DNA from 2 places in the Janthinobacterium sp. C22 genome. Region 1 is predicted to be linked to the other one. Evidence: predicted binding sites of a transcription regulator. Region 1 holds the regulator's gene; the other holds the start of a gene.

The links. Region 1 encodes HrcA, which represses chaperone genes, less so after heat shock. Its sites were predicted from a motif close to TTAGCACTCNNNNNNNNNGAGTGCTAA; they were not measured.
Region 2: groES (co-chaperone GroES) is a predicted target of HrcA. The motif match lies at 11,359-11,385, and genes of this name have one in related genera.

Annotation. Positions count from the first base shown of each region.
Region 1 covers NZ_CP193659.1:1,181,666-1,197,590, reverse strand. The annotation lists gene ACRHIG_RS05395 (LPS-assembly lipoprotein LptE) at 1-518, opposite strand, end outside; gene leuS (leucine--tRNA ligase) at 521-3,160, opposite strand; gene ACRHIG_RS05385 (DUF6597 domain-containing transcriptional factor) at 3,293-4,081, shown strand; gene ACRHIG_RS05380 (VOC family protein) at 4,159-4,524, shown strand; gene ACRHIG_RS05375 (LysR substrate-binding domain-containing protein) at 4,521-5,417, opposite strand; gene ACRHIG_RS05370 (acyl-CoA dehydrogenase) at 5,591-6,754, shown strand; gene ACRHIG_RS05365 (CaiB/BaiF CoA transferase family protein) at 6,754-8,013, shown strand; gene ACRHIG_RS05360 (barstar family protein) at 8,127-8,453, opposite strand; gene dapB (4-hydroxy-tetrahydrodipicolinate reductase) at 8,462-9,271, opposite strand; gene ACRHIG_RS05350 (outer membrane protein assembly factor BamE) at 9,291-9,920, opposite strand; gene fur (ferric iron uptake transcriptional regulator) at 10,116-10,547, shown strand; gene hrcA (heat-inducible transcriptional repressor HrcA) at 10,599-11,615, opposite strand; gene ACRHIG_RS05335 (HAD family hydrolase) at 11,720-12,445, opposite strand; gene ACRHIG_RS05330 (hypothetical protein) at 12,690-13,289, shown strand; gene ACRHIG_RS05325 (hypothetical protein) at 13,331-13,912, shown strand; gene mmsB (3-hydroxyisobutyrate dehydrogenase) at 14,099-15,001, opposite strand; gene ACRHIG_RS05315 (enoyl-CoA hydratase/isomerase family protein) at 15,123-15,925, opposite strand, start outside.
Region 2 covers NZ_CP193659.1:1,946,873-1,962,797, forward strand. The annotation lists gene ACRHIG_RS08965 (TonB-dependent siderophore receptor) at 1-963, opposite strand, end outside; gene ACRHIG_RS08970 (STN domain-containing protein) at 900-1,250, opposite strand; gene ACRHIG_RS08975 (FecR family protein) at 1,392-2,480, opposite strand; gene ACRHIG_RS08980 (sigma-70 family RNA polymerase sigma factor) at 2,489-2,974, opposite strand; partial or broken gene ACRHIG_RS08985 (alpha-D-glucose phosphate-specific phosphoglucomutase) at 3,144-4,773, shown strand; gene ACRHIG_RS08990 (POT-type proton-dependent oligopeptide transporter) at 4,883-6,421, opposite strand; gene ACRHIG_RS08995 (GNAT family N-acetyltransferase) at 6,539-7,096, opposite strand; gene ACRHIG_RS09000 (MFS transporter) at 7,171-8,610, shown strand; gene groL (chaperonin GroEL) at 9,127-10,776, opposite strand; gene groES (co-chaperone GroES) at 10,827-11,117, opposite strand; gene ACRHIG_RS09015 (hypothetical protein) at 11,642-12,388, shown strand; gene ACRHIG_RS09020 (hypothetical protein) at 12,545-12,808, shown strand; partial or broken gene ACRHIG_RS09025 (cell division protein ZapA) at 12,808-13,113, shown strand; RNA gene ssrS (6S RNA) at 13,319-13,496, shown strand; gene ACRHIG_RS09035 (EVE domain-containing protein) at 13,575-14,039, shown strand; gene ACRHIG_RS09040 (GGDEF domain-containing protein) at 14,036-14,911, opposite strand; gene ACRHIG_RS09045 (hypothetical protein) at 14,872-15,528, opposite strand; gene lgt (prolipoprotein diacylglyceryl transferase) at 15,680-15,925, opposite strand, start outside.

The sequences.
Region 1 (15,925 bases):
GCGGCCAGGCGGCGCATGATCTGCTGCACCATGTCGTTGCGCATGTCGCGGTACAGCGCCGCTTCCTCGGTTTCCTTGGCCAGCACCTGCGACTCGTCGAAGGTGATCGGACGCACCAGGCTGATGGTCGTCGGCGCCAGCAACTGGTTGCCGGCCTTGTCCAGCACGCGGAAATTGATCGAGTAACCGAGCTGGTACTCTTGCACGCGGCCATTTTTGTTCAGCGACAAAATGGTCTTGGTACGATTCCTCTCCGGGTCGGTGAGCACCTCAAGGACGGCGTCGGCGCCATCCTTGGTATTGACCACCTCCGTGCTGCCAATGGCGCGGATATAGCGCTTCAGGCCGATCGCCAGCGGCGACGTGTCGGGCAAGCCGATGTACATCGTCGCGAACGGCAGCATGAAGCTGCCGTTCGAACCGCGCAAATGAAAGCCGCAGGCCGACAGCAGGACGGTCAGGCCCAGCGCCAGCACGGCGCGGCGGCCCAACAGCGATACTTGAGAGGAAGTCGTCATGATTACACCACGATGCTGATTAACTTGCCTGGCACGACGATGATCTTTTTCGGCGTGGTCTCGACGTACTTCTGCACACTTTCGCACGCCAGCGCGGCCGCTTCGATGCTGGCCTTGTCCGCATCCTTGGCCACCGTGATCGAGCCGCGCAGCTTGCCGTTCACCTGGATCATCATCTCGATCTCGGACTGCTCCAATGCCTGCGGGTCGACCTGCGGCCAGGCCACGTTCAGCAGGTCGCCGTGCACGCCCGCATAGCCCAGCTCTTCCCACAAGACGTGGGTGATGTGCGGCGCGACGGGATTGAGCAGGCGCAGGAAGATGGAGAAGCCTTCGGCGATCAGCGCCTTCGACTGCGGGCTATCGTCCAGCTTAGCCGATTCCAGGGTGTTGAGCATCTTCATGCAGGCCGACACCACTGTGTTGTACTGGATGCGCTTCAAGTCGTAATCGGCTTGCTGCAGCAGCTTGTGCAATTCGCGGCGCAGGTTTTTCTGCGCGTCGCCCGTGGCCGGTGCGGCGCCGCCAGCCAGTGCGGCCTGGATCGTCGCCGACTGGGCATAGCCGAAGTTCCACACGCGGCGCAGGAAGCGGTTCGCGCCTTCGACGCCGCTGCCCGACCATTCCAGCGTCTGTTCCGGCGGCGAAGCGAACATGGTGAACAGACGGGCCGTGTCGGCGCCGTACTGCTCGATCTGCGCTTGCGGGTCGATGCCGTTGTTCTTCGACTTCGACATCTTTTCCGTGCCGCCGATTTCCACCGGCTGGCCGTCGGCCACCAGGACGGCGCTTTGCGGGCGGCCCTTGTCGTCGAGCGACAGGCGCACGTCGTCCGGGTTGAACCAGGTGGTCTTGCCCGCGGCGTCCTTGCGGAAGTACGTTTCGTTGAGCACCATGCCCTGCGTCAGCAGGTTGACGAAAGGCTCGTCGAACTTGACCAGGCCGAAGTCGCGCATGATCTTGGTCCAGAAGCGCGCGTACAGCAAGTGCATGACGGCGTGTTCGATGCCGCCGATGTACTGGTCCATCGGCATCCAGTAATCGTTGCGCGCATCGACCATGGCGTCGTTCGAGCCTGGCGAGGTATAGCGCATGTAGTACCACGACGAATCGACGAAGGTATCCATGGTGTCCGTCTCGCGGCGCGCCGGCTTGCCGCACTGCGGGCAGTCGCACTGCAGGAAAGCTTCATATTTGTTCAGCGGGTTGCCCGTGCCGTCCGGCACGCAGTCTTCCGGCAACACCACCGGCAGGTCTTTTTCCGGCACCGGCACCACGCCGCAATCGGCGCAATGGATCATCGGGATCGGCGTGCCCCAATAGCGCTGGCGCGAAATACCCCAGTCGCGCAGGCGGAACGTGGTTTTCTTTTCGCCCAGGCCCAGTTCCGCCAGGTCGGCGGCCACCGCGTCGACGGCGGAAGCGAAATGCAGGCCGTCGTATTTGCCGGAAGCGACGCACACGCCATCCTTGCTGCCATACGATTCCTGCCAGGCGTCCGTCGAAAATTCCTGGCCCTTGACTTCGATCACTTGCTTGATCGGCAGATTGTATTTCTTGGCAAAGCCGAAATCGCGTTCGTCGTGCGCCGGCACGCCCATCACGGCGCCGTCGCCGTAGGTGATGAGCACGTAGTTGCCGACCCAGACTTCCACCTGCGCGCCCGTCAGCGGATGGGTGACGAACAGGCCGGTCGGCATGCCCTTCTTCTCCATCGTCGCCATGTCCGCTTCGATCACGGAGCCGAGCTTGCATTCGGCGTTGAAGGCGGCCAGTGCAGGATTGCTTTGCGCGGCGTGGATGGCCAGCGGGTGTTCGGCGGCCACGGCGCAGAAGGTCACGCCCATGACGGTGTCCGGACGGGTAGTAAAGACGTACAGCTTGCCGTCGCCGATCAGGGCGCCGTTCGCGTCCTTGATCTCATGCGGGAAGGCGAAGCGCACACCCGTCGACTTGCCGATCCAATTGGTCTGCATGGTGCGCACGCGCTCGGGCCAGCCCGGCAGCTTGTCATCGACATAGGCCAGCAGCTCTTCCGCGTAATCGGTGATGCGCGCGTAGTACATGGGGATTTCGCGCTTTTCGATCAGCGCGCCGGAACGCCAGCCCTTGCCGTCGACCACCTGTTCGTTGGCCAGCACGGTCTGGTCGATCGGGTCCCAGTTCACGGTACCGGTCTTCTTGTAGATGATGCCTTTTTCCAGCATCTTGAGGAACATCCACTGGTTCCATTTATAGTATTCAGGCTTGCAGGCGGTCATTTCGCGCGACCAGTCGATGGCCAGGCCCATCGATTCCATCTGCTGTTTCATGTGGGCGATGTTCGAATACGTCCATTGCGCGGGCGGCACGTTGTTGGCCATGGCCGCGTTTTCCGCCGGCATGCCGAACGCATCCCAGCCCATCGGCATGAGCACGTTGTAGCCGTTCATGCGCAGGTAGCGGTACATCACGTCATTGATCGTATAGTTGCGCACGTGACCCATGTGCAGCTTGCCCGAAGGGTAAGGCAGCATCGAGCAGGCAAAATACTTGCCTTTTGGGAAACGCGGGTCGTGTTCGACGGCTTTATAGGCGTCGATCGCCTTCCAGTGCGATTGGGCGGCTTGTTCGACGTCGGCGGGACTATATTTATCTTGCATGATGTGCGGCCAATAGTGGATATGAACCGAGCATTATACTGGTTGTCGCCGCCCGATAGCGCGGCGCGCTGGCGGCCCGGGCCGGCATATTTTTGCGAGCGCACAATTATGCTGTGTGATATATACACAATCTTGTTCTTTGCATCAAAGCCGGCCATGATCATCTACCAGGAAGTCGCCCCCATCCCCGCCCTGCGGCCATGGCTGGACTGCGTCTGGACCTGCCGCGTGCAGACGGGCGCCACGCCCCTGACGCACCAGGTCTTGCCCGACAATTGCATCGATATTTTGTGCCAGGACCAGCAGGACGCCAGCTTTGCCGTCGGCATGATGACGGCGCCGATTGCCGTCGTCAGCCAGGGCCTCGTGCAGACGGTGGCGGCCCGCTTCAAGCCGGGCGCGGCGGCACGCTTCTTCCAGCTGCCCTTGTGCGAACTCAATGATGGACGTGCCGATCTGCGGCAACTGTGGGGCCGCGAGCTGGCGGCGCGCCTGGGTGACGCCCTGTGGAGCGAACCCTTGTCCAACGCGCAAAGAATTGCCATTTTGCAAGATTATCTGCTGCTGCGCCTGCGCGCCGCGCCGCCACGGCGCCAGGCCGGCGTGGCCGACCATGCCATCGCGGCCATCGAGCGCGCATGCGGCCAGGTGCGCGTGGATGGCCTGGCGCAGCAGCTGGGGGTGTCGCGCCAGCACCTGGCGCTGCAATTTCGCCAGCACGTGGGCATCAGCCCGAAGCTGTTTGCCCGCATCTGCCGTTTCAGGGCCGCCAGCGCTGGCTTGAAAAGCCTGCCGCAGCAGCCGGATTGGGTGCAAGTGGCCTTGCAATACGGCTATTTCGACCAGTCGCACCTGATCCACGACTTCCAGGAATTCACCCGCCGCTCGCCCGAAGCGTGGCTGACGGGCCGGCGCGCGTGAGCACCTTCCATTTTTCCAATCGCGCGCCGCGCGCCGGTGGCATGATGGTGTTATTCTTCATTCACCAGGAGCAGAACATGATCAAGGGTTTACGCACCGTCACCTATCCCGTCCCCGACCTGGAGCAGGCCAAGGCCTGGTACAGCCAGGTGTTCGGCACCACACCGTATTTCGACCAGCCGTTCTATGTCGGCTTTGCCATCGGCGGCTTCGAGCTGGGCCTGCTGCCGGACGGCCAGCCCGGCACGCAGGGCAGCGTGACGTACTGGGGCGTGGACGGCATCGAGCAGGAGGTCGAGCGCATCGTGGCACTGGGCGGCACCCTGCATCACCCGATCACGGACGTGGGCGACGGCATCCGCACGGTGGAATTGCTCGACCCGTTCGGCAATCAGATCGGCCTGATCGACAATCCTCACTTCGATACGGCCAAGGTCGTCTAGGCTGCCTCGCCTTGCAGCCATAGCCGGAACTGCTGCAAGGCCAGCTTTTCATGCGCCGCCTCGGGCGTGATCAGGTAATACGCGCGCTGGCCGCGCAGTGGGCGCTCGCATGCGATGCGCAGCTCGCCGCGCGCCAGTTCCGCCTCCACCAGCATACGGGGCAGCAAGACCACGCCCTGCCCCTGCACGGCCGCCATGGCCAGCATGGAAAACAGCTCATAGCGCGCGCCGTAGCGCGCCCCTTCTCCATCGACCTGCATGGCGTCAAACCACTGGCGCCAGGCACCCGGGCGCGTACTTTGTTGCAACAAGGTCAGGTCCAGCAAATCCTGCGGCTGCCAGGCGCTGCGCGCCGCCAGCAGGCGGGGGCTGGCGACGGGCACGATTTCTTCATGCATCAGCAAGGTGGCGCGCGTGCCGGGCCAGCGCGCCAGCTGCTCGGGCGTGCCCGCGTACAGCGCGCCGTCGTATTCCGTATCGGCAAACATGAACGGTTTCGTGTAGGCATCGATATGCACGACGATGTCCGGGTGCATGCCCGCCAGTGACGACAGCCGCGGCATCAGCCAGCGCGTGGCAAACGTGGGTACCGAGGCCAGCTGCAAGGTCCCGCCACCGCCCTGGCGCGCCATGGTGTCGAGCGTGTCGCGCTCCAGGCCATCGAGGCGGGCCGCGATCTGCCGCGCATACGCGGCGCCGGCGCTGGTCAGCAGCACGCCATGGCGCGTGCGCTGGAACAGTTGCACGCCAAGAAAGCTTTCCAACGATGAAATCTGGCGCGACACGGCGCTTTGCGTCAGCGACAGTTCGCGCGCCGCGTGCGTGTAGCTCTGGTGGCGCGCGGCCGCCTCGAAACAATTTAGCGCCTGCAGCATGGGAATTTTGCGTGACATGGGGTATCCGGCCGGTGAAATTCCTCTAGTATGCCGCAAGATATGCGTAGCACGCATGTCTGGGTGCGAAAAAATCGTTTGCGCAAGGCTAGGCAAGAACCTACCATGAGCCATATTCAATCTTGCGCCGATCACCGGCGCTCACCTGCGAGGCCTGTGATGAGCAAAACCGTATTCGACTGGAATTCCCCCTGCTGCTGGAAGAACAACTGACGGGCGACGAACGCGCCGTGCTGGAAGCGGCGCGCGATTATTGCCAGGGCAGCCTGGTGCCCAGGGTCCTCGAATCGTTCCGCCATGGCCGCACGGATGCGGCCATCTTCCGCGAAATGGGAGAATTGGGCTTGCTGGGCACGACCATTCCGGAAGAATACGGCGGCGCCGGCCTGAACTACGTTTGCTACGGCCTGGCCGCGCGCGAAGTCGAGCGCGTCGATTCGGGCTACCGCTCGATGATGAGCGTGCAATCGTCGCTGGTGATGGTGCCGATCAATGCCTTCGGCAACGAAGAAACCAAACAGAAATACCTGCCGAAACTGGCGACGGGCGAATTCATCGGCTGCTTCGGCCTGACGGAACCGAACCACGGCTCCGACCCTGGCAGCATGGTCACGCGCGCGCGCAAGGTACCGGGCGGCTACAGTATCTCCGGCGCCAAGATGTGGATCACCAACAGCCCCATCGCCGACGTGTTCGTCGTCTGGGCCAAGGACGACGAGGGCGCGATCCGCGGTTTCGTGCTGGAAAAAGGCTGGAAAGGCCTGTCGGCGCCCGAGATCCACGGCAAGGTCGGTTTGCGCACCAGCATCACCGGTGAAATCGTCATGGATGAAGTGTTTTGCCCGGAAGAAAACGCCTTCCCCGACGTGCGCGGCTTGAAAGGCCCGTTCACTTGCCTGAACAGCGCGCGCTACGGCATCGCCTGGGGCGCGCTGGGCGCGGCCGAAGACTGCTACCTGAAGGCGCGCCAGTACACGATGGACCGCCAGCAATTCGGCCGCCCCTTGGCCGCCAACCAGCTGGTGCAAAAGAAACTCGCCGACATGCTGACGGAAATCACCATGGGCTTGCAAGGCTGCTTGCGCCTGGGCCGCATGAAGGACGAGGGCTCGCCGGCCGTGGAAATCACGTCTATCATGAAACGCAACAGCTGCGGCAAGGCGCTCGATATCGCCCGCGTGGCGCGCGACATGATGGGCGGCAACGGCATTTCCGACGAGTTCGGCGTCATCCGCCACCTGGTCAACCTGGAAGTGGTCAACACCTATGAAGGCACGCACGACGTGCACGCGCTGATCATCGGCCGCGCCATCACCGGCATCGCCGCCTTCAACTAATGGATGCCTTGGCTTCCACCCTCACCTCCACCCTGCGGCCCGCGCCGTTGACCGGCTTGCGCGTGCTGGACCTGTCGCGCGTGCTGGCCGGCCCGTGGGCCGGGCAAATGCTGGCCGACCTCGGCGCCGACGTCGTCAAGGTCGAGCAGCCGGGCCGCGGCGACGACACGCGCTCCTGGGGGCCGCCGTATCTGAAGGACGAGGACGGCCGCGACACGGCCGAAGCGGCCTATTTCCAGTGCGCCAACCGCAACAAGCGCTCCTTGTGCATCGACCTGGCCGCCCCTGAAGGGCAAGCCCTGGTGCGCAAGTTGGCGCAAGAGGCAGACGTGTTGCTGGAAAATTTCAAGCTCGATGGCTTGAAGCAATATGGCCTGGACTCAGCCAGCTTGCTCGAACTCAATCCGCGCCTCGTGTATTGCTCGATTACCGGCTTCGGCCAGGACGGGCCGTACGCGGCGCGCGCCGGCTATGACTTCTTGATCCAGGGCATGGGCGGCTTGATGAGCATCACGGGCGTGCCCGATGGCCAGCCTGGCGCCGGGCCGCAAAAAGTGGGCGTGGCGCAGACGGACATCATGACGGGCCTGTACGCCACCATCGCCGTGCAGGCGGCGCTGGCCGAACGGGAGCGCTCGGGCCTGGGCCAGCATATCGACCTGGCCCTGCTGGACGTGCAAGTGGCGGCCCTGGGCAACCAGGCGGCGAACTACTTGTGCGGCGGCAAAGTGCCGCAGCGCATGGGCAATGCGCATCCGAACATTGTTCCGTATCAAGACTTTCCCACGGCCGATGGCGACATGATCTTGGCGATCGGCAACGATGGACAGTTTTCGCGTTTTTGCGCCGTCGCCGGCCACCCGGAATGGGCGCAGGATGAACGCTTCGCCACCAACCCGCAGCGCGTGGCGCACCGGGCCATCTTGATTCCCCTGATGCGCCAGACCACGGTCATGCGCACGACGGCCGAGTGGATCAGCGCCTTCGAGGCGCAAGCCGTGCCGTGCGGCCCCGTCAACCGCATCGACCAGGTCTTTGCCGACCCGCAAGTGGTGGCGCGGGGCTTGAAAGTGGAAATGCCGCACCCGACGGCGGGCACGGTGGCGCTGGTGGCCAATCCCGTGCGCCTGTCCGGCTCGCCGGTGCAATACCGCTTGCCGCCGCCCTTGCTGGGGCAGCATACGAACGAGGTGCTGCAGCAGTGGCTGGGGTTGGACGGTGAGGAGATTGACGGCTTGCGTGAGCGCAAGGTGGTGTAAATGTTGGTCGTCTGGACGTAGGTCGGATTAGCGCTTGCGCGTAATCCGACTTGCACAGCCAATAATGTTGTCGGATTACGGCCCGCAGGGCCTAATCCGACCTACGATTCTATTCACTTGAGTACCAGCTTCAACGCCGGTTTTTCACCGTAATCGTCATAGCGTTCATTGATGCCGGCGATGCAAAACGTAATTTCTTCCAGTAAATCAGGCACTTGCGCCTTCATCGCGTCAGCGTCCTGCACCACGATTTCCAGCACTTCGTTCGGCTTCAAACGGAACTGCGTCATGTTTTCATCGTCGCGCAGGTAGCTGAGGCAATCGACCCAGGCATCCATGCTGTTGCCATAGAACTCGGGGAAACCGAAGGCTTGCACGCATTGCGCGTGAAAACTCGCTGCGTCGGTGATGTCTTTTCCATTCAGGATGGCAGTGGCCATGGTCTTCCTCAGTTCTTCAGCGACAGCACATCCTGCATGTCGAACAGGCCGGTCGGCTTGTCGGCCAGGAAACGCGCCGCGCGCAGGGCGCCGTGGGCGTAGGTGACGCGGCTGCTCGACTTGTGGCTGATCTCGATGCGTTCGCCGATACCGGCAAACAGCACAGTATGGTCGCCGACGATATCGCCGCCGCGGATGGTGGCAAAGCCGATGGTCGACGGGTCACGTTCGCCCGTCACGCCTTCGCGGCCGTACACCGCGCACTCCTTCAGGTCGCGGCCCAGGGCGCCGGCCACCACTTCACCCATTTGCAGGGCCGTGCCCGACGGCGCATCGACCTTGAAGCGGTGATGCGCTTCGATGATTTCGATGTCGTAGCCTTCGGACAGGCTTTTCGCGGCCAGTTCCAGCAATTTCATGGTGACATTCACGCCCACGCTCATGTTCGGCGCGAACATGATGGCCGTCTTTTCGGCGGCGGCGGCAATAGCGGCCTTGCCCGCGTCATCGAAACCGGTGGTGCCGATGATCATCTTGATGCCATGCTCGGCGCAGTAGGCCAGGTGCTGCAAGGTGCCTTCGGGACGGGTGAAGTCGATCAGGTAATCGGCATTGGCCAGGCCGGTGGCAAGGTCCGACTCGATCAGCACGCCGGCAGGCTTGCCAAGAAAGGCGGCGGCATCCTGGCCGACGGTCGGCGAGCCGACGCGGTCGAGGGCGCCGGTCAGCACGGCGTCGGGTGCGTTGCTGACCGCTTCGATCAGGATATGGCCCATGCGGCCGCTGGCGCCAGCGATGGCGATTTTCAGTTCAGTCATTTTATTCTCTTACAGCAACTTATTTGGTGGGTTCGGCGGCAGGCGCAGGTGCTGGCTCGGCGGCAGGTGCCGGTGCAACTTCAGGCTTGCTCACAGGAATGGCAGGGGCGGCATCGGCCGGTACCGGCACGGCGCTTGGCGCCACGGGCGATGGCACGGCGGCGGCAGGCACGTCGGCCTTGGCGACCTTGGCGAATGGCGACGGACCCGCGATACGGTCGATATATTCTTTCTCCGTCGGCAAGTTGCCGCCTTCGAAACGTTCAACCTTGCCATCCTTGCCGAAGTACACGACCACGCGGCTGCTGGTGGTTTCGCCACTGCCCCGGGCCAGACGGAATGGATAATCCCAGCGGTCGGCATGGAAGATATCGGTCAGCAGCGAGGTGCCGAGGACGAAACGCACCTGGTCGCGCGTCATGCCCACTTTCAACTGGGCCAGCATCTCTTCGGAGACAAAGTTGCCTTGTTGAATGTCTGGACGGTACGGCGAGAAAAACCACATGAATTTTTGCAGCGGCGTAATGGTGGTCGTCTGCGCGCCCTGTTCGGGGACCAGTTCCTTGCCTTCTTTTTGAGCAGCGGCCGGCTTTTCGCCAAGGATGCCACGGCTGGCGCAGCCGGACATGGCCAGCGCGACACAGACCATGCCTGCCACGACTGGTGCTCGAAATGAAAGACGGTGCCAGAGAGATGGCAATACAGCCGGGGTTACGCGCATAAATGACCTCAATTGGATGAACAAAACGCCAGGAGTGACCGGCCCGCCAAAAAATGCATATTTTGGCACTCCCCGACAAAACGCTATATGATAAAGCACCTGACCCACATACGAGCAACAAACATGAGTAACAATCCTAGTGATCTCAAGGCAAGCGGCCTGAAAGCCACCCTGCCACGGCTGAAGATACTCGATATCTTCCAGAGTAGCCCGGTACGCCACCTGACCGCGGAAGACGTCTACAAGATTCTGCTGGCCGACAATATGGATGTCGGTTTGGCAACTGTCTACCGCGTCCTCACGCAATTCGAACAGGCAGGCTTGCTCAACCGCAACCATTTTGAAACCGGCAAGGCGATTTTCGAACTCAACGAAGGCTCCCACCACGACCACCTGGTGTGCCTCGACTGTGGCCGGGTCGAAGAATTCTTCGACGAAGAAATCGAAATCCGCCAGCAAAAAGTGGCCGAAGAGCGCGGCTTCAAGATCGCCGAACACGCCCTGGCCATCTACGGCAACTGCACCAAGACAGCCTGCCCGCACAAAACAGCCTGACCCACGCCGGCCGCTCCCGCAAGGGGCCGACCGGCGCAGCATTGAACCGCATCAATGATGGCTGAGCGCGCTCGACAGCAGCTTGGCCGTGATGTCGACGATCGGAATGACGCGCTCGTAAGCCATGCGCGTCGGTCCGATCACTCCCAAGGTTCCCACGATCTTGCCGTTGACTTCATACGGCGCCGTCACCACGCTCATCTCATCCATCGGCACCAGGTTCGATTCTCCGCCGATGAAAATCTGCACGCCCGTCGCCTTGCTCGACACGTCGAGCAACTGCATCAAGCCCGTCTTTTGCTCGAACATGTCGAACATCTGGCGCAGCGAATGCATATTCGATGACAGATCGCTCACGCTGAGCAAGTTGCGCTCGCCGGAAATGACCATGTCGTCGCTATGGTCGGCCATCGCTTCGCTGCCCGCTTCCACGGCCGCCTGCATCAGGCTGCCCATATCGTCGCGCAACTGGCGCAATTCGCCCTGCAGGCGCACGCGCACGGCGTCGAAGGACAGGCCGCCATAATTCTGGTTGATGTAATTGGCCGATTGCACCAGCTGCGCCGGCGTATAGTCGGCTTCCGTCAGCAATAAACGGTTCTGCACGTCCCCGCCGGGAGCAACGATGACGAGCAGGATGCGTTTTTCCGACAGGCGCAGGAATTCGATTTGCTGGAACACGGATTCGCGGCGCGGGCTGAGCACGACGCCGGCGAACTGCGACAGCGACGACAGCATCTGCGCCGCGTTGGCGATGGTTTTTTGCGGCTGCGGCGTCTGCAGGCGCATGCGCGATTCCACCATGTGCTCGTCCAGGTGCCGGACGGTCAGCAAGGTGTCGACAAAGATGCGGTAGCCGCGCGGCGTGGGGATGCGTCCGGCCGAAGTATGGGGACTGGAGACATAACCGAGCTCTTCCAGGTCGGCCATGATGTTGCGGATCGTGGCCGGCGACAGGTCGAGGCCGGAAATTTTCGACAAGGCGCGCGAACCGACCGGCAGGCCGTCGGCGATATATCGCTCGACCAGGGCTTTCAGCAGTGTTTGGGCACGTGTATCGAGTTGCATGGTGTTTTAGGTAAGCAAATAATCTTTATTAAGCAAGCGGCAGCGAAAGCGGCCGAACCTGCATCAACAGCGCCTATTATGCACGTTCGCCCGGCCAGCGGCGATCAATCTTCCAGTTGCCCCTGCAGCCACAGCAGCAATTCATCAAAGTTGGCGCAGATGGCGTCGGGCTGCACGCCGGTGGCCAGGTGGGCGTCGCTGCCCTTGCGGTTCATCCACACGGCACGCATGCCCGCCCCTTGCGCCCCCGTCACGTCGAAATACAGATCGTCGCCCACATACACGGCTTCATGGGGCGCCACGCCCAGCGCGGCGCAAGCGGCCAGGAAGATGCTGGCATCGGGCTTGGCCACGCCGAAATCGCTGGCGGCAATCGACACCTTGAAATGCTGCGCCAAACCGATAATTTCAAGGTCCGCATTGCCATTCGAGATGGAGCCGAGCAGCAGGCGCTGGCGCATCCAGGCCAGGCCCGGCAAGACATCGTCATACGGCTGGACCCGATGGCGCGCGGCCAGGAACTGCGCGATGGCGCCGTCGACCAGGGCGGCATCCTCGCCAGCGGCCTCGAAGGCGGTCAGCAGGCCCGCGCGGCGCAACTCGATCAGATTGCCATGGAAATGCGGTTGTTCCTTGAGCATGGCCAGGCGGTGCTGGCGCAACAGCTCGATGGAAAACTGCTGCGCCACCTTGGGCGCATGCGTGGCCAGCCAGTCGTGCAGCAGGGTTTCGGCGGCGGCAATCACGGGCGCGATGGGCCACAAGGTATCGTCGAGGTCGAACAGGATGGCCTTGGGCGGCACGGCAGGTTTTACAGGAGCAAGGGACATGGGACTCACGGTGGATGCCGCGCCACAGTGCGCAGCCTGCATCTATTGTCGCATTGATCGACGCCGCCAGCATGGCGGCGCCCCCATGAAATGGGGCCGGGCCAGCGCTTCCCGGCGAAAAATTGTTACAGGGTGATACAAGGCAAGATCATCCGGCTTGCCAGATAGACTAAAATAGGCGCCATTCCAATGCGGCGCCAGCGTCCGCGTTGCGCTACCCAACCTAATTCGTTTTGGAGAATGTATGAAAAATTTGTACCTGCGCTCGATGCTGGCGGCGGCTTGCGCCGTCACATTGGCGGCCTGCGGCGGCAGCGGCGGCAACCTGTATCTGAGCGGCCAAGTCTCCAATCTGGCAAAAGATGGCCTGATTCTGCTGAATGATGGCGAACGCCTGCCTGTCGCCTCAGGCCAGACCTCCTTTGTTTTCACCAAGCTGGTCAGCACCGATGACCGCTACGACATCACCATTGCGCAACAGCCAAAGGGCGCCGTCTGCACTATTACCAATGGCGTCGGCAAGGCATCGAGCTATACCGTGACCACGGCCTTCGTGAGCTGCGTGACCAACTCCTACCCGCTGAGCGGCACCATCACGGGCCTGACCGCCGACGGCTTGACCCTGGCCATCGGCAATACCACCACCAGCCCGCTGAAAGGCAGCACCAGCTATACGTTCCCGAATGTCAATGACGGCATCGCCTACAATATTTCCATCGCGACGTATCCAACGGGCCAGACGTGCAGTTTCGTGGGTTCTGCCAGCGCCAACGGCCGCGACGTCGTCGGCACCATGGGTTCAGCCGCCACGACCGGCGCCACACTGAACTGCACGGCGCTGTAAGCCACGCGATTCGTCACCACTATATTGGATTGGAGAAATACATGAAGTTATCCTGCCTGCGCCCTGTCGCCGCGCTGCTGTTGACCCTGGGACTGGCTGCTTGCGGCGGCAAGGCCTCGTATGATGTCAGCGGCACCATCAGCAACTTGAACACCAACGGCCTGGTCCTGGCCAACGCCGGCGTCAACCTCCCGATTACAGCGGGCCAGACCTCGTTCACCTTTGCCAAGCGCATCGACTATGGCACCGACTACAACATCACCGTGCAGACCCAGCCAGCCCACATGACTTGCACCGTCAGTGGCGGGACCGGTTCGGCCGGTCACTACCTGAGCATCCAGGCGGCCGTCATGTGCACGCAAAATAGCTACACGGTAGGCGGCACGGTGACTGGCCTGACAGCCGACGGCCTGATCCTGATCAACGGCAATGCGCAAACCTCGGTGGCCAAGGACAGCACGACCTTCACCCTGGCGTCGCGTGTTCCCGATGGCGACACGTATGGCATCAGCATATTTGCCCAGCCGACCGGCTTGAAATGCAGCGTGGCGCCGAACACCGGCGTTGGCGTCATGGGCGAAGCGAACGTGACGACCGTGCAGATCGCCTGCAATCCGGCCTGATGCGGTGACGCTGGCAGCCGCGACGCGGCTGCCAGGAAGAGATATCATGAAAATCTATAGTTGATATTCGAAAGATAAATTGGAGTTATATGTGGCGATGCAGCATAATGCATCTGTCTCCTCCAACTCTTCCAAGAATTGGATTTAGCCCGCTTTCACCAGCGGGCTTTTTTTGTCCAAAATTTCTCAGGCCGGTTGATTCAAGCCCGGCTGCAGCATCTGCACGATGCTGGAGAAATCCTGCTGCGCATAACCGGCTTGCGCATGCATCTGGTACAGCTGGCGCACCAGCCCGCCCAAGGGCGTGGGCGCGTTCGCCGACAGGGCCGACTGCTGCGCCAGGCCCAGGTCCTTCAGCATCAGCGCCGTGCCGAAGCCGCCCGTGTAATTGCGCGACGCGGGCGTGCCGTCCATGACGCCGGGCCACGGGTTGTACACTTCCAGGGTCCAGTTGCGGCCCGAACTCTTGGCCATGATCTCGGACAACACTTTCGGATCGAGTCCATGCGCCACGCCCAGGTTCAGCGCCTCGGCCGTCCCCGCCATCAGAATGCCCAGCAGCATGTTGTTGCAAATCTTCGCCACCTGGCCCGCGCCCGCCTCGCCCGCATGGAAGATGTTCTTGCCCATCTTTTCCAGCAAGGGCCGCGCCTGCTGCAAGGCCGCTTCGCTGCCGCCGACGATGAAGGTCAGGGTGCCGGCCGCCGCGCCCGCCGTGCCGCCCGAGACGGGCGCATCGATCATGGCAAAGCCGCGCTCGCTGGCCGCCTGCGCCACCTGGCGTGCCACATCGGCCGCGATGGTGCTGCAATCGATGAACAGGGCGCCGGGCTTGGCCGAGTCAAGCACGCCGCCGGCCGCCAGGTACAGTTCCTGCACGTGCTTGTTGGCCGGCAACATGGTGATGACGGCGTCGGCCGTCTGCACGGCCGCGCTGGCGGACGCGGCCGCCGTGGCGCCCGCCTCGACCAGCGATGCCACCGCCGCTGGCGCCAGGTCGAACACGGACACGTGGAAGCCGGCGGCGACCAGGTTGCGGGCCATCGGCGCGCCCATGTTGCCCAGGCCGATAAATGCGATATGTTGCATGGTAAATATCTCCTGTAGCGCCTAAAAAGCCCATGGCGTTGTTGCCTTGCCTCGTCGTACTAGTCGTACTGCCTTCGGCAAGGCGCCTAGCCCTGAGCATTTTTATGCACTACTTAAATGTTTAAATGTGTAGGTCGGCAAGTGGATGCGTGCTCCACGGCGCCGCAAAATACTCGTCCAGATACGCTGCGCTGACCTCGGCCAGGCTGGCCGGTTGCCACTGCGGCGCGTTGTCCTTGTCGATCAGCAAGGCGCGCACGCCTTCGCTGAAGTCTGCATGGGCGCAGCATTGCACGGCGACAATGAGTTCCAGCTGGAACACTTGCGCCAGACTCATGTGGCGCGTGCGTACACGCATGGCCCAGACCAGCGCGGCCGAGCTGGGCGCACCCTTGTCCAGCGAGTGGGCCGCCTTTTGCAGCCAGACCGAATCGCCGTCATACGCGGCAATGGCGGCCACCACTTCGGGCAAGGTGGGGGCTTGCGTGAGCGCGGCGATGGCGTCGAAGTTGGCGCGCACTTCGGAGACGGGCAACAGCGCGGCTGGCGCCGAGAAGCCGCGCAGCAAGCGGCTCAGCTGCTGGTGGTTCGCTTGCGGAACTGCTTGCCATTGCGCCAGCGCCAGCGCGTCGAGCACCATGGCGCGCTCTTCCTGCCGCAGGAAATAGTCGCCCAGGCCCGCGAACAGGGCGTCGGCCGCGTTCATGGGCGCGCCCGTCAAGCCCAGGAACAGGCCGCTGCGCCCCGGCATGCGGCCCAGGAACCAGCTGCCGCCCACGTCGGGGAACAGGCCGATCGTGATTTCCGGCATGGCAATGCGCGTGCTTTCCGTCACCACGCGGTGGCTGGCACCGGCCATCAGGCCCAGGCCGCCGCCCATGACGATGCCGCCGCCCCACACCAGCAGCGGTTTCGCATACGTAT
Region 2 (15,925 bases), 770 kb from region 1:
GTTCCAGCTGACCAGGCAGCTGTCGCCCGTGACGGGATCGGCGGAACAGTCGGACCAGCCGAAGCTGCGCGACGGCTCATCTTGCTCGCGGTGCAGGGCGGTGACCTTGACCTGGCCGCCGTTGTCCAGTTTGTGATCGAGTTCGGCAAAATATTCCGTGACCTTTTCCGTGATGTGGTTCCAGGCCGGGTCCAGGTAGGTGGAGCGGGGCACGTCGAGCAAACGCCCGTCTTCATACGCGGGCAAGCCGAAGGCGGGGCGGCCCTTGTATTGCTGGTGGGTGATGCCGCCCGTCAGCACGGTGCCCGGCGCCACATCGATGGCGATGGTGCCGTACAGCAGCGGTTTTTCCGCATACACATGGTCGACGAAGGAGCGCCGGTGTTCGTAGGCGGCCACCAGGCGGCCGCGCACTCTGCCGTCCGCGCTCAGGGGGCCCGTGACGTCCGCTTCCGCGTAGTAGCGGTCCCAGGAACCTGCGCTGAGCACGCCGCTGGCGGCAAAAGTGTCGCGCGCGCGCTTGCGCACCAGGTTGATGGTGCCGCCCGGGTCGGCCGCGCCCTGGAACAGGCCGGCCGGTCCGCGCAGCACTTCCACGCGGTCATAGATGGCCAGGCCGAAGCCGGCCGACAGATCGTTGCCCGTGCTGGCGGGCGTCATCACGCCATCGACCTGCACCGCATCGAGCGCATAGCCGCGCGAATAAAAGTTACCGTGGTTGCCGCCCGTGCTGCTGGCCTCGACGGTGATGCCCGTCACGCCGCGCATGGCGTCGTCCAGGCTCAGCAAATTCTGGTCGTTCAGTTGCTGGCGCGTCAGCACGGAGATGGACTGGGGAATCTCGCGCAGGCTTTGCCGGCCCTTGCCGATGCTCACCGCCTGCGCCGCATACGACTTGGTCAGCTCGCTGTCTGGCGTCGCCTCCTGGCGCGCGCTGACGGTAATTTCCGCCAGGGTCGCCACCTTGCCCGTGGCGGGGGCGCCGGACGGATGATGACGCTGTTGCCGTCGATGCTGGCGGCCAGGCCGCTGCCGGCCAGCAGGCGCTCCAGGCTGTCGGCCACGCCGAGGGTGCCGCTGACGGCGGGCGCCGTCTTGCCGGCTACGAGTTCGGGCGCGAACAGCAGTTGCAAATTGGCTTGCCGCGCCAGTTCATTCAGGGCTTGCCCCAGCGGCTGGGCGGCGATGGACAGCGTGACGGTGGGCGCCGTTTGCGCCTGTGCCAGGGAGATGCTGCCCAGGGCCAGCATGGCGGCCAAGGCGAGGGGGCGGGTGTCAGATTGAGGCGGGGGGACCACATGTTGCATTTCTCCAGGTTAATTTATTGTCGATTAACTTGGTAGACGCGGCAGCGGGCAAAACCCTCACCTGCGAATGCGAACTATTTGCATTTATTTTTCAGGCTGCCGCATCGCAGGGGCTTGCGCCGGCATTTTTGCCGCCATGCGGATCTCGCTGACGGCACCATCGCGTACGACGTGTACGGGCAGCAGCTGCGGCAGGGCGGCGGCGAAGCGGTCGAACTGGGTCAGGCTGAAGCTGCCGCCGATGCGCAGCCTGGCCACGGCGGGATCGCGCACGACGAAGCCCGTGTCGCCATAGCGCTCGAATTCGGCCAGTGCCGCGCCCAGCGGCACGTTGTCGAAAGTGATCCTGCCGTCGCGCCACGGCGCCACGCTGCCGGGGGCCAGGCTGGCGACGGCGGACAGGCGGCCGCCGGCGTCGGCGCTGACGCCCTGGCCGGCCCGCAGGTCGGCCAGGGCTTGTCCTGCGCCCGCCACGCGCACGTGACCATGCTGTACGGCCACGCGCAGCTTGCCGTCGTGCTCGAGGGTATTGCGCACGGAAAACTGCGTGCCCACCACCGTCACTTTCAAGGGGCCGCTCACCACGTCGAAAGGCTGGCCCTGCTTCGATTGCACCTGGAACAGCGCTTCGCCCTGCGCCAGGCGCACTTCGCGGCGCTGGCGGTACAGGGTGACGTGCAGCCGCGTGGCCGTATCGAGCTGCATGTTGCTGCCGTCGGGCAGCGCGACGGCCATGCGCTGGCCGCGCATGGTGGCATACGACTGGCTGAAAACGGCTTGCTGCTGCCACCACTGGTAGCCGCCCGCGCCCACGCTCAGCAGCAGCATGGCGGCGGCCGCATACGGCAGGGCGCGCAGCCAGTGGCGGCGGGAGCGGGAGGATGGCGCAGCCTGGGGCAGTGCCCAGCGCGCGGCGAGCTGCGCAGGAATCTTGCGCGCTGCGCGGTGCGTGTGTTGCAGTTGCGCATACGCGTGCGCGTGCAGCGCGTCGGCCGCCAGCCAGGCGGCAAACTCGGCCTGTTGCTGTGCATCCAGCTTGCCGCGCCGGCTGAACCAGGTAGCGGCCGCCAGCGCCACGCCATCTTGCGTGGCGGCAAAGTCGGCGTACTCGCGCAAGTCCGCCTGCTCCTGGGCAGAGGGGCCGAACGCGTGGCGGGGCGGGAGGGCGGTCATGGGCGCCATTATGTGGCTTCCCGCAAAGAATGCAACTGCGCCTGGCAACTGAGCATGCCGCGTGCGATATGTTTTTCCACCATGCTCACGGAAATGCCCATGCGCGCGGCGATCTGCGCGTGCGGCAATTCCTCGAAGACGTGCAGCACGAAGGCGTCGCGGCAGCGGGGCGGCAGCGCGTCGATGGCGGCCACGCAGGCTTGCCAGTCCTGGCTGCCCTGCAACGCCTGTTCCGGCTGCAAATGGCGCGGCGCGGCCGGATGCGCGGCCTCGGGCAAGGCGTCGAGCTCCTCGTGCTGGCGCAAGGCGGCGCGGCGGTGATTGTCGATCAGCAGATTGCGCGCCGTGTGGTACAGCAGCGCGCGCGGTTCGCGCACGGCTGTTTCGCCCAGCACGCGCGCATAGCTTTCCTGCACCATGTCGGCGGCAGCTTCGCGGTTGCGCAAGCTGCGCCAGCAAAAGTTCAACAGTTCTTGGTAATAGCGTGCGACCACGGCGTCCGATGTATGAGTCCGCAGCCAAGGAATGCCGCATATGAGAATGATTCTCATTATATGGCATGCCGGGATGTCGCGCTAAGCGGCTTGGCGCACCGTGGCAGGTGTACAACGCTTTGCCCCGCGCCCTGCATCGGTTAACATGCGAAGTTAATAGGGAGACAACATGGCTATTCAAATCATCAATACGGCGCCGATAGCTGGCCAGCGGCCCGGCACTTCGGGCTTGCGCAAGAAGGTGGCGACCTTCAGCGCCCCGCAATACCTGGAAAACTTCGTGCAGAGCGTGTTCGATAGCGTGGGCGACTGCCGCGGCCAGACCCTGGTGCTGGGCGGCGACGGGCGTTACTACAACCGGGCAGCCATCCAGACGGTGCTGCGCATGGCGGCCGCGCACGGCTACGCGCGCGTGCTGCTGGGGCAGGGCGGCATTTTGTCGACGCCGGCCGTCAGCTGCGTGATCCGCAAGCATGGCGCCAGCGGCGGCATCATCCTGTCGGCCAGCCATAATCCGGGCGGTCCCGATGGCGATTTCGGCATCAAGTACAACATCGCCAATGGCGGCCCGGCGCCCGAAAAGGTCACGGAAGCCATCTACGCCTGCACGCAAGCCATCGCCGCATACCGCATCAGCGACGCGGCCGACATCGACCTCGACGCCTTGGGCACCGTGCGCATCGAGCAGATGACGGTCGAAGTGATCGATCCGGTGCTCGACTACGCGGAACTGATGCAGCAGCTGTTCGACTTCGACGCCATCCGCGCCCTGTTCGCGGGCGGCCTGCGCATCTGCTTTGACGGCATGCACGCCGTCTCCGGCCCGTATGCGACGGCCATCCTGGAAGGCATGCTGGGCGCGGCCAAGGGCAGCGTCATCAACGGCGTGCCGCTGGAAGACTTCGGCGGCGGCCACCCGGACCCGAATCCCGTCAACGCGCGGGAATTGATCGCGCGCATGGCCGGCGACGATGCTCCCGACTTCGGCGCCGCCTCGGACGGCGACGGCGACCGCAACATGATCGTCGGCCGGCGCTTCGACGTCACGCCCTCGGACAGCCTGGCCATCCTGGCCGCCAACGCCGCCGTGGCGCCCGGCTACCGTGGGGGCTTGAAGGGCATCGCCCGCTCCATGCCCACCTCGGGCGCGGCCGACCGGGTCGCCAGCGCGCTGGGCATTCCCTGCCACGAGGCGCCGACGGGCTGGAAATTCTTCGGCACCCTGCTCGACGCCGGCATGGCCACCCTGTGCGGCGAGGAAAGCTACGGCACGGGCTCGAACCACGTGCGCGAAAAAGATGGCCTGTGGGCCGTGCTGTTCTGGCTCAACCTGCTGGCGGAAAAAGCAATCGGTGGAAGACATCGTGCGCGCGCACTGGGCCACGTATGGCCGCAATTACTATTCGCGCCACGACTACGAAGACATCGACAGCGCCGGCGCGCAGCAGCTGATGGAAGCCGTGCGCGGCCGGCTGGCCACCTTGCCGGGCCAGGTGCTGGGTGGCTGCACGGTGGCGCTGGCCGACGATTTCAGCTACACGGACCCCGTCGACGGCTCCGTGGCGACACAGCAGGGCATCCGCATCGTCATGACGGACGGCGCGCGCATCGTGCTGCGCCTGTCCGGCACGGGTACCGAGGGCGCCACCCTGCGCCTGTACCTGGAGCGCTACGAAGCCGACCCCGCGCAGCACGCCATCCCGACCCAGGAGGCGCTGGCGGGGCTGATCGCCGTGGCGGAGCAAGTGGCGCAGATACGCGCACGCACGGGGCGCGACGCGCCCACGGTGACGACATAAAAAAGGTGCATAGGTCGGATTAGCGTGGCATCGCCACGCGTAATCCGACGACATTGTCAGCAGCGTTGTCGGATTACGCCCTTTGGGCTAATCCGACCTACTTGTATGATTACGCCTTGCCCGGGATGGCCGCCTGGCGGTAGTTGTCGACCATCTTGTAGCGCTTCGCATACAGGCCGAAGGCCAGCATGGCGACGGCGGCAAAGGCGGCGAAGAAGAACATCTGGAAAGCCGTCACGCTGATGCCGCTTTCGGCGATCTTGCCGATCACGCCTTCGTTCATGACGCTGCGGTTGACGATCAGCACCCACAGGTTGCCCACCGTGGTCGACAGGTTCCAGAAGCTCATGATGGCGCCCTTCATCGACACGGGCGCCTGGCTGTAGGCAAACTCCAGGCCCGTGGCCGAGACCAGCACTTCGCCGAACGTCAGCAGGGCGTACGGCAGGATCTGCCACATGATGGAGACGGCGTTGCCGCTGTCGAGCGCCAGCTGCAGCAAGCCGATGACGATCCACGCCAGCGAGGAAAAGCCGATACCGGCCGTCATGCGGCGCAGGGCCGTCGCTTCCAGGCCGAAGCGGTTGAGCATCGGGTACAGCACCAGGTTGTTGAACGGGATCAGCAGCATCACCAGCATCGGGTTCAGCGCCTGCATCTGCGCCGGCAGGAACCAGCTCGGTTTTTCCATGGTGTTTGCCTGCACGATCCACGTCGAGGCCTTCTGGTCGAACAGCGAGAAGAACGGCGTGACGAGGGCGAAGATGACGAGGATGCGCAGCACGGCGCGCACGCCTTCGACGGCTTCGTCAGGGTGGATGCCGCGCGCGCGTTCCAGCTGCATGGCCGTGCCGATGCTGCCGAAGGCCAGCAGCAGGACCAGCGCGGTACACGCGGAAATCACGAAGCCCCATTCGGGAATGCTGTAGAACGCATACAGGGCGCCGATCACGCCGACGTAGGCCACGTACAGGCCGGGACGCGATCCGCCGTCGACACGGGCCAGCAGGGCCGTGCGGGCCACGCGGGTGAATGAATCGGGATTCGGCGGCGCCGGCGGCACGTGCACGTATTTCTTGGCGCCCATCCAGAAGACGATGGTGGCGGCCAGCATCATCAGGCCGGGGATGCCGAAGGCGATCGACGGACCATACTTCTTCAGGAACAGCGGCATCAGCAGCGAGGCGAAGAAGGAACCGAAGTTGATGATCCAGTAGAACAGGTCGAAGACCAGCTTGGCCTTGTGCTTGTTGGTCTGGTCGAACTGGTCGCCGACGAACGAGGCGACCAGGGGCTTGATGCCGCCGGAACCGAAGGCGATCAGGAACAGGCCGAAATAGAAGCCGTTGACGCTGTTTTCAAACAGGGCCAGGCAGGCATGGCCGGCGCAATACACGAGGCTGAGCCAGAAGATGGTGTTGTACTTGCCGAAGAAGCGGTCGGCCAGCCAGCCGCCCAGCAGCGGGAAGAAATACACGCCGATGACGAAGGTATGGAACACGTGCTTGGCTTCGCCCGTGCGCTGGTCGATCGGGATCATCAGCAGCAGGGTGCTGATGAGGAATGGCGTCAGGATGTTGCGCATGCCGTAAAAGCTGAAGCGTTCGCAGCCTTCGTTGGCGATGATGTACGGTATTTGCCGCGGCATTTTGCCCGTGGCGGTTTGTGTCTCGGCCGATGACATTGGCTCTCCCCCAAGTTTTTTTGTAAGCCGCGATGCTAAGGCCTGCCGCGTTTGCTTGCAACAGAAAAAACGGCCTGCCCGCTATTTCGCAGGGATTTGTAAGGTATTGATTTTCATAAAGACATTACTTTCGGCACTTGCGCGGGCCGGGCGGGGCAGCAGCAGCTGCATTTGCAGCATGCCATCCGGTGCGGGACTGTCCGCCAGGGTAAAGCCGCAGCCCAGGTACAGGGTCAACGCCGCGTGGTTGTCCTGCGCCACGGCCAGGCGCACGCGGCCCAGTTCGGGAATGGCGCAGGCATGGTCGATGGCGGCCTGCACCAGCTGCCGTCCCGCGCCGCGCCCGCGCGCCTGCGGCGCCACATACACGCCCCACAGGCTGGCCTTGTCATGCACGACGGCGATCGGTTCGCGGCGCAGGCCGGCCATGGCGATCAATTGTTCCTTGTCGAAAGCGCCAAATATTATTTGGTATGGAGTGGCGTGCAAGCGCTCGGCTATCCGTGCCAGCGGCAAGCCGCTTTCCGCCGCGTACGTGGTGCAGAAGGCGGCGGGCAGTTCGGCGATGCCGGCCAGACGCAGCGCGCGGTAGGCGGGCGCGTCGTCTGGCGCGAGGGGGCGGATGGTGATGGCGGGCATGTGGGCGAGTATCGGGCTTTGATACCAGAAAGTAAACCTTGCCGTCCACCGCCGCCATCCTTAAGATCTGCCGCATGAAACCTGTACCGAGCCCTTCCCCTGATATGTCCGCTGGCGCGGTTCTGACGCCGGCGCGCGAGCGCGCGATGCTGTGGCTACTTGCGCTGACGCAATTTACCGTCATCATGGATTTCATGGTGATGATGCCGCTGGCGCCCCAGCTGATGCAGGCCTTCCACATCGGCCCGGCTGCCGTCTCGGGCGCCGTCTCGGCCTACGCCTGGTGCGCGGGACTGTCCGGCTTGCTGGCGGCCACGTATATCGACCGCTTCGACCGCAAGAAGCTGCTGTTGACCATGTTTTGCCTGTTCACCGTGTCGAACCTCGCTTGCGCGCTGGCGCCGAACTTCCATGTGCTGCTGTGGTCGCGCGCCTTTGCCGGGCTGACGGGCGGCGTGCTGGGCGCCATCGTCATGGCCATCATCGGCGACGTGATTCCCGCCGAGCGGCGCGGCGCGGCCACGGGCGTCGTCATGACTTCGTTTGCCATGGCGGCCGTGGGCGGCGTGCCCATCGGCGTGGTGCTGGCCGCGCACTTTGGCTGGGCTTCGCCGTTTTTCCTGCTGGTCGCGCTGTCGCTGCTGGTCTGGCTGGGCGCGGCGCGCGTGCTGCCATCGCTGACGGCGCACATGGGCGCCGCTCCCACGCCGCTGCGCCAGGTGCTGCCGAACCTGCTGGCGCTGTTCCGGGACCGGCGCCACCTGCAAGCGTTTTCCTTGTCCATTGTCAATATGACGGCCGGCATGCTGGTCATTCCCTTCATTTCGCCCGTGCTGGTGGGCAATATGGGGCTGGCGCCGGCCGACGTCACCTGGGTCTACCTGGCGGGCGGCTGCGCCACGACCTTCACGGCGCGCCTGATCGGCCGCTGGGCGGACCGGGCCGGCAAGCAGCAGGTGTTCCGCTGGGTGTCCTTGCTGTCGATCGCGCCGCTGCTGTTCATGACGCACTTGCCCCAGCTGCCGCTGCTGGCGCTGATGCTGGCGTTTCCCTTCTTTATGGCCCTCGTCTCGGGCCGCATGGTACCGCTGCAGGCGCTGCTGACGACGATACCGGAACCGCACAAGCGGGGCGCGTTTCTCAGCGCCAATTCAGCCCTGCAAAGTTTTGGCAGCGGCCTGGGCGCCTGGCTGGGCGGCCTGACACTGCAGGCGGATGCGGCCGGCCACATCAGCGGCTATGGCATCAATGGCTGGCTGGCGGCGGGCTTGTCGCTGTGGACGGTGTGGTGGGTGGCGCGCGTGCGCGGCGCGGCGCCGCAGGGGCCCCGCGCAGGTAGTTATTGGGTGGCGATGCGCTGCATGGGCGCATTGTCCTTGCGCCATTGTTCCAGGCTGATCAGCTCACCGCTGACGACGTCGTCGACGAGGATGCGCTTGCCATCCTGGGAAACGACGAAACTCTCCCAGCGGTGCGCCGCGTCCGGCGTGTTTTCCACGAAGTTCAGGTCATAGTAGGGCTTGCCATCGATGAGGCGCGCATCGGGCGACGTTTCCATCACGGCGCCGTGGGCGCGGCCGCCGGACGCCTTTTCGATATGCGCCGACCAGGCCTTGATCTCCGGCAATGCCATCAGCGCATCGACGGCGCGCGCGCTCTGCTCCGGCGCCGGGCTGCTGGCGGCCGGGGTATTGGTGCCGTGCGGTGCGGCCTGCTGGTGCAGGTAGAAAGCGCCGAGCCCGGCGGCCAGCAAGCCGGCCAGGATGCCGGCGATGATGGTGGTTTTGGAAGAAGAGGCGCGTGGCGGCATGATGGTGGCGTGAGAATGAGGGACGATGGCGGCCATGCTAAAGCAAAACGTGCAGGTGGGCAATCGTTGAAATTTCTAAAAAGCCAGGCGAAAAAAGCCACCTTCCGTAGAAGATGGCTCTCGGGGCTGCCGGGCAGGCGCTGGCAGCTTTTGGTCTGCCTGTCCTGTCCCGGCGTATGCGGTCTGTCGCGCCGTCGCCTGCGCGACAGGCCGCCGGACATTACATCATGCCGTCCATGCCGCCCATGCCGCCCATACCACCCATGCCGCCGCCCATGCCGCCGGCTGCCTTGTCGTCAGCGATTTCGCAGACCATGCAGTCGGTCGTCAGCATCAGCGAAGCGATCGAAGCGGCGTTTTGCAGCGCCGAACGGGTCACTTTGGCTGGGTCCAGAACGCCCATTTCCACCATGTCGCCATACGTGCCGTTGGCAGCGTTGTAGCCGTAGTTGCCCGTGCCAGCCAGTACGGCTGCCACGACGACCGAAGCTTCTTCGCCGGCGTTTTGCACGATCATGCGCAGCGGCTCTTCCATTGCGCGCAGGACGATCTTGATACCGGCGTCCTGGTCAGCATTGTCGCCCTTGACCGTGATGTTGGCGCGTGCGCGCAGCAGGGCTACGCCGCCGCCTGGCACGATGCCTTCTTCCACGGCAGCGCGCGTGGCGTGCAGTGCATCTTCAACGCGGGCTTTCTTCTCTTTCATTTCGACTTCGGTGGCTGCGCCAACCTTGATCACGGCAACGCCGCCAGCCAGTTTGGCGACGCGCTCTTGCAGTTTTTCACGGTCGTAGTCCGAGCTCGCTTCTTCGATCTGTACACGCACTTGTTTCACGCGTGCTTCGATCGATGCGGCTTCGCCGGCGCCATCGATGACGATGGTGTTTTCCTTGCCCACTTCGATGCGTTTCGCCTGGCCCAGTTCGGCCAGGGTCACTTTTTCCAGGGTCAGGCCGACTTCTTCAGCGATCACCTGGCCGCCCGTCAGGACAGCGATGTCTTCCAGCATGGCTTTGCGGCGGTCGCCGAAGCCAGGTGCTTTCACTGCGCAGGTTTTCAGGATGCCGCGGATGTTGTTCACCACCAGGGTGGCCAGCGCTTCGCCTTCGATGTCTTCCGCGATGATCAGCAGTGGACGGCCAGCCTTGGCGACTTGTTCCAGTACCGGCAGCAGGTCACGGATGTTCGAGATTTTCTTGTCGCACAGCAGGACGAATGGGCTGTCCAGGACGGCAACTTGCTTCTCTGGGTTGTTGATGAAGTATGGCGACAGGTAGCCGCGGTCGAACTGCATGCCTTCAACGATGTCCAGCTCGTCGTTCAGCGACTTGCCGTCTTCAACCGTGATCACGCCTTCTTTGCCGACTTTTTCCATCGCTTCAGCGATACGCTCGCCGATCGATGCATCCGAGTTGGCCGAGATCGAACCGACTTGGGCGATTTCCTTGGTCGTGGTGCAAGGACGGGCGATTTTCGCCAGTTCTTCGACGGTCGCGGCAACGGCCTTGTCGATACCGCGCTTCAGGTCCATCGGGTTCATGCCGGCGGCAACGAACTTCATGCCTTCGCGCACGATGGCTTGGGCCAGCACGGTCGCGGTGGTGGTGCCGTCGCCGGCGTTGTCGCTGGTGCGGGAAGCCACTTCCTTGACCATTTGCGCGCCCATGTTCATGAGCTTGTCTTTGAGTTCAACTTCCTTCGCTACCGACACACCATCCTTGGTGACGGTAGGGGCGCCGAACGAGCGCTCCAGCACGACGTTGCGGCCTTTCGGGCCCAAGGTGACTTTGACTGCGTTGGCGAGGATGTTGACGCCTTCGACCATCTTGGCGCGCGCTGCGTCGCCGAATACTACTTCTTTAGCTGCCATGTTCAATTCTCCTGAGTTTCGGGATGTATCTGTCTACAACGTGGAAACAATTACTTGACGACGATCGCCATGATGTCTTCTTCGCGCATGACCAGCAGCTCATCGCCGTCAACTTTGACGGTTTGGCCGGCGTACTTGCCGAACAGGACGCGGTCGCCTACCTTGACATCCAGAGGACGGACTTTGCCGTCGTCGAGAATCTTGCCATTGCCTACGGCAAGGACTTCGCCTTGATCCGGTTTTTCAGCAGCTGCATCAGGAATGATGAGGCCGGACGCAGTCTTGGTTTCCTGGTCGAGGCGTTTGACGATGACGCGATCGTTCAATGGGCGCAGATTCATACAAAACTCCTTAAAGTTCAATGGATAGGTGTTGCTAAATGAATACATGCCTGGCACAGCGCCAGGCGTGCTTTCAGTGACCGCCGTTGAAAGCAGCCCGCAACGGTCAAGCAAACCCCATGGCATCGGGTGCATGCCGGCGCTGGGCAGGGTGGCATCGCGGCGTCGCCCGCCGCGTAGCGTTCCCTGCTGTTGCCCGGCATGCACCATCATGTCCTGAGGATTGCTACGAAAGAGTTTGTTAGCACTCTCTACTAACGAGTGCTAATTATAGGGACGGTAGGGGGCTTATTCAAGGGCTTATTCTCCGGGAAGATAAGCTTAGACGTTCTGCGCAGCCTGCATCTACGCAGGGTTTGCGCAAACGCAAGCCTCGTTCCCGGGCGTCAGCAACAGGCGCGACTCTAGCATGCCCGTCAGGCGAAGGGCGTTCCTGTACGCACGGGAAACAGAGTTTTGCTATGGACTTTGATAAGATGATTGCAATTGCATATCAATATTCCCCCTGTACCAGAAAGCACACCATGCCATCGACTCTTTCCCGTCCCGCCCTGCGCCTGCTCGGTGCCGCCCTCGTCGGCCTCGCCTGCCTGGGCAATGCCGCCGCGCAAACACCCACCATGCTCGACGAGATCACCGTGGCCACCTTGACGCCGCTGGAAAAGGAAATGCTGCTCAACGAGCTGTTCAACGACCTCAACAAGGACGACGACGACCAGCAAGCCCATGTGTGGGACAACGGCGGCGACAGCGGTGTGCGGGTGAAGGTCACGTATAACTTCAGCAACTCCGGCATGACGGAACACAGCCTGAAGGCGCACATCTGCCGCGACCTGAAATTCGTCGTCACGGCGGGCGACAAGTCGCAAGACCTGAGCCGCCGCATCTGTTCGCAGAACAGCGGCCGTTGGGATGTGCAGGGCAAGGACCCGGCGCCCGTCGTGTATCCGCCCTTCCTGTCCGACGTGACCATCGCCAAGCTGAATGCCAAGGAAAAACAAGCCTTGCTGACGGCCGCCGTGCGCACCTTGAAAGATGAAGAGGATGGCAAGAGCCGTGAATGGAGTAACAAGGGACTGGGCAATGCCGTGCCCTTGCGCGTTACTTTGACGCCCTCGCGGACGGACGCCAAACCTGGCAGCTACCACCGTACTTGCCGCGACTTGACGATGGTGCTTGATGGCAAGAGCGGCAAGCAGGAATTGACGCGCCGCTCGTGCGAAAACCGCTATGGCGGTCTCGATATCGAACCCGATTACGTCGACGAGTAAAACGCTGCCATCGCGGCGCCGGCGGATGCGTGCAGATGGCGAAAAGCACCGGAAAAAGCGTGTATTTCACGGCAACTGACCTGCATTGATGTAAATATGTGTGACAGCGGCGTGATTCGATTGACGCCCATGGAGCGTCCGCCCTATAGTGGCGGGATGATTTCCGAATTCAACGAATTATCCGACAAAATAGGCCTGCTGGCCGAAATGACCCATGCGCTGCGCCGTGAAAACGCGCAATTGCGCAAGGACAATGCCGCGCTGGCCGCCGAGAACGCCCTGTATGTGCAACGCATGCGCGAGGCGCAGGAGCGGGTCGAGGCGTTGCTGGAAAAAATTCCCGAACTGGTGCAAGCCGGCCTGGAGCAGGCCGCTTCGGAGGCGGGCGCCTATATTGCCGAGAACGAGAAGGAAGCGTAATGCCGCGTGTCGATGTCAATATCATGGGCCAGTCCTACAGCATGGTGTGCCGCGACGGCGAAGAGCGCGCGCTGCGCGAAGCGGCGATCTATCTCGATAGCAAAATGAAAGCCATCCGCGACGCGGGCAAGGTCAAGGGCAACGACCGCATCGCCGTGCTGGCCGCCCTGGGCGTGGCCGCGGAATTCCTTTCCGTGAAATCGCCGCAAGGTCCGCTGTCGGAACTGACGATCCTGGAAGTGAAGCAAAAGATCTCGGCCATGCACACGGTACTGGACAGCGCACTGACGCCCCAGGAAAACCTTTTAAACACCGAACCAAACCTACCGCGCGTCGCGACTTGCGGCCTGCGATGTTCGCTGCCTCGGCGGCCCCGTGCAAGCACAGCTGCGCTTCTTGGCCACAATTCATCGCCGCTCGCTACGGTTTTGTTCAGTGTTATTAATTGGATTTTAAGCGGACACGCTACGATTTGTCTTTGCGATGCGCGATCAAAGGAGTAAACTTGGGTCTACCCTGCGGTGTTCGCGATTGCCATATATTCCTTGAACCATTTATGCGCATCGGTTGCGAATTTTGTTTGATGGGAGTGAGCGTCGCTCGTTCGACGAACCCGAAATTGAACTAACGTGACCACCTTGAACCGTTTGGTTCGGGATGCCGGCATAGCGGCACAGGCGGGGCCCAATTTGCATCACCACCGAAAACGGTTGCCGCATCCTGCGCAACCGTTTTTTTACGTCTGTCGTTTTCACACGGAGTCTGCATGAAACAATTCTGGCTGATGAAATCCGAACCCGATGAAGTGAGCATCGACGACCTGATGGCGGCGCCCGGACACACCATGCCGTGGTTTGGCGTGCGCAACTACCAGGCGCGCAACTTCATGCGCGACGGCATGCGGCCGGGCGACGGCGTGCTGTTTTATCACTCCAGCTGCCCGCAGCCGGGCGTGGCGGGCGTGGCCGAAGTGGCCAGCGGCGCGTATCCCGATCACAGTCAGTTTGAAGAGGGCGGCAAGTATTTCGATGCCAAGGCCACGCCGGAGCAGCCGCGCTGGATCAGCGTCGACGTGCGCGGCGTGAAGAAGACGGCGCTGCTGCCCCTGTCCGAAATGCGCCAGATGCCGGAGCTGGAAGACATGCTGCTGCTCAAGAAGGGCAGCCGGCTGTCGATCACGCCCGTGACGCCGGCGCAATGGAAGGTCATTACCGGCAAGCTGAAGGCCTAGGCCCGCTCCTCGACCCGGTCGCGGCCATTCTGCTTGGCGCGGTACAGGGCCTGGTCGGCGGCGGCCAGCAGCTGCTCCGGCGTTTGATTTCCGTCATGCAGCGCCAGGCCGATGCTGGCCGTCACCAGGCCGCCGCGCGACGGCGCCTGGGCGATGGCGGCCGCGGCGATCGCTGCCTGCATCTTGTGCGCCACCGCCAGCGCCCCCGCGCGGTCGGTGGCGGGCAGGATGGCGGCAAATTCCTCGCCGCCGAAGCGGGCCGCCAGGTCGCTGGCGCGCGGCAGCGCGGAATGCAGGGCCGCCGCGATGCTGACCAGGCAGGCGTCGCCATACGGGTGGCCGAAGGTATCGTTGAGGCTTTTGAAGAAATCGATATCGATGATCAGCAGCGCCAGCGGCTGCCCGTTGCGCGCGGCGCGCTGCCACTCGAGCTGCAAGGTCTGGTCGAAGCTGCGCCGGTTGGCGATGCCCGTCAAGCCATCCGTCAGCGACAGCTTTTCCAGCTTGTCCAGCGCCGCGCGCAAGGCCAGTTCGCTTTGCATGTAGCGGCTTTGCAAGGTGGCCGAGCGCAGCGCGTGGACCAGCAGCGCGACGAACAGCGACGCCGCCGCCAGGTAGAAATGCGTGCGCATGACGGCAAAGCCCAGGCCCAGCAGGGCGGCCGTAAAGAAGATGGGACTGAAATTGTCGATCAGCAGGGTCAGCCGCCGCAGAGGCTGGCCTGGCGGCGCTTCGGCTCCGGTCATCCGGACTCGCGCGGCCAGCATCGCCAGCAGCAGGAACGGCAGGCCCGGCAGCACCTCGCTCCATGCTGTCGTCACGCCGTGCAAGGTCAGATAGTTATAGGCCGCCGCGCAGCCCCGTAGCACCATAAAAACACCGTCAGCAGCAGGTAAAAGCGGCCCTGCTCGCCATCGCGGCGGTGCGCCAGCAAACGCAGCGAGGCGCAGCAGGCCAGGGCCAGGTTTTCCACGTTGTAGGTCAGCACCAGCAGGCTGGCGGGAATCGGCGCGATGGAGCGCTGGTCGAATGGCGACACGGAAAAGATGGCCGTATAGGCCAGGTAGGCCGCCAGCAGCACCTGCACGGCGTCCAGCCATTGCAGGGTGCGCGAGGGATGCTCGTGCGTCACGGACGACATGGCCAGCAGCAGGGGCGCGCCATACATGAAATAGGCAAAATCGGAAAAATACGTGGCGTCGGATGCCACCTGGCCGCTCAGGTCTTGCCAGGCCGACAATATCATGCCCGTGCTCCAGAACAGCATGGCTACGGCGAACAGGGCCCAGCCTGTCCTGGCTGCGCCCGCCGCACTGACGCAGGCGCAGCGGCAACAGGCGGCCAGCGCCAGCAGGGGCGCGACAATGCTGAACGCATAGCTCACCCAGGGCGCGCGCGTGCCTGCCCAGGCCGTCAAGGCCAGCTGTGCCAGCACATAGCAGGCGCCCAGCGCCATCGAGCATGTCAGTTTTCGCCCGGCAGGCGGCATGGCAAGGCACTCCCCTGTTGCACGTGAAAACATGATACCCAGATGCCAACAGCAAGTCTATTCCACAAGGAAATTTTGTTGCTTCGAGGGAAGTGTTGCCGGAGGAGGGGATGGCGCGCCTGCCTGGCGCGCCATCGGGGGAGCTGCAGTGTTACGTGTTGGCCGGGCGGGCCTTGGTGGGCGGCGTGCCCATCACCTGGCTTTTATATGCCCACACGAGCAGCGCGATGGCGCCGACGATCATCGGCAGGGACAGCATCTGGCCCGAGGTGATCGGCACGCCCAGCCACACGACTTCCCAGTCCGGCGTGCGGAAGTATTCCGTGAAGAAGCGCGCGCAGCCGTACAGCAGGGTGAACATGGCGCCCACGGCCATGCGCGGACGCTGCTTGCGCGC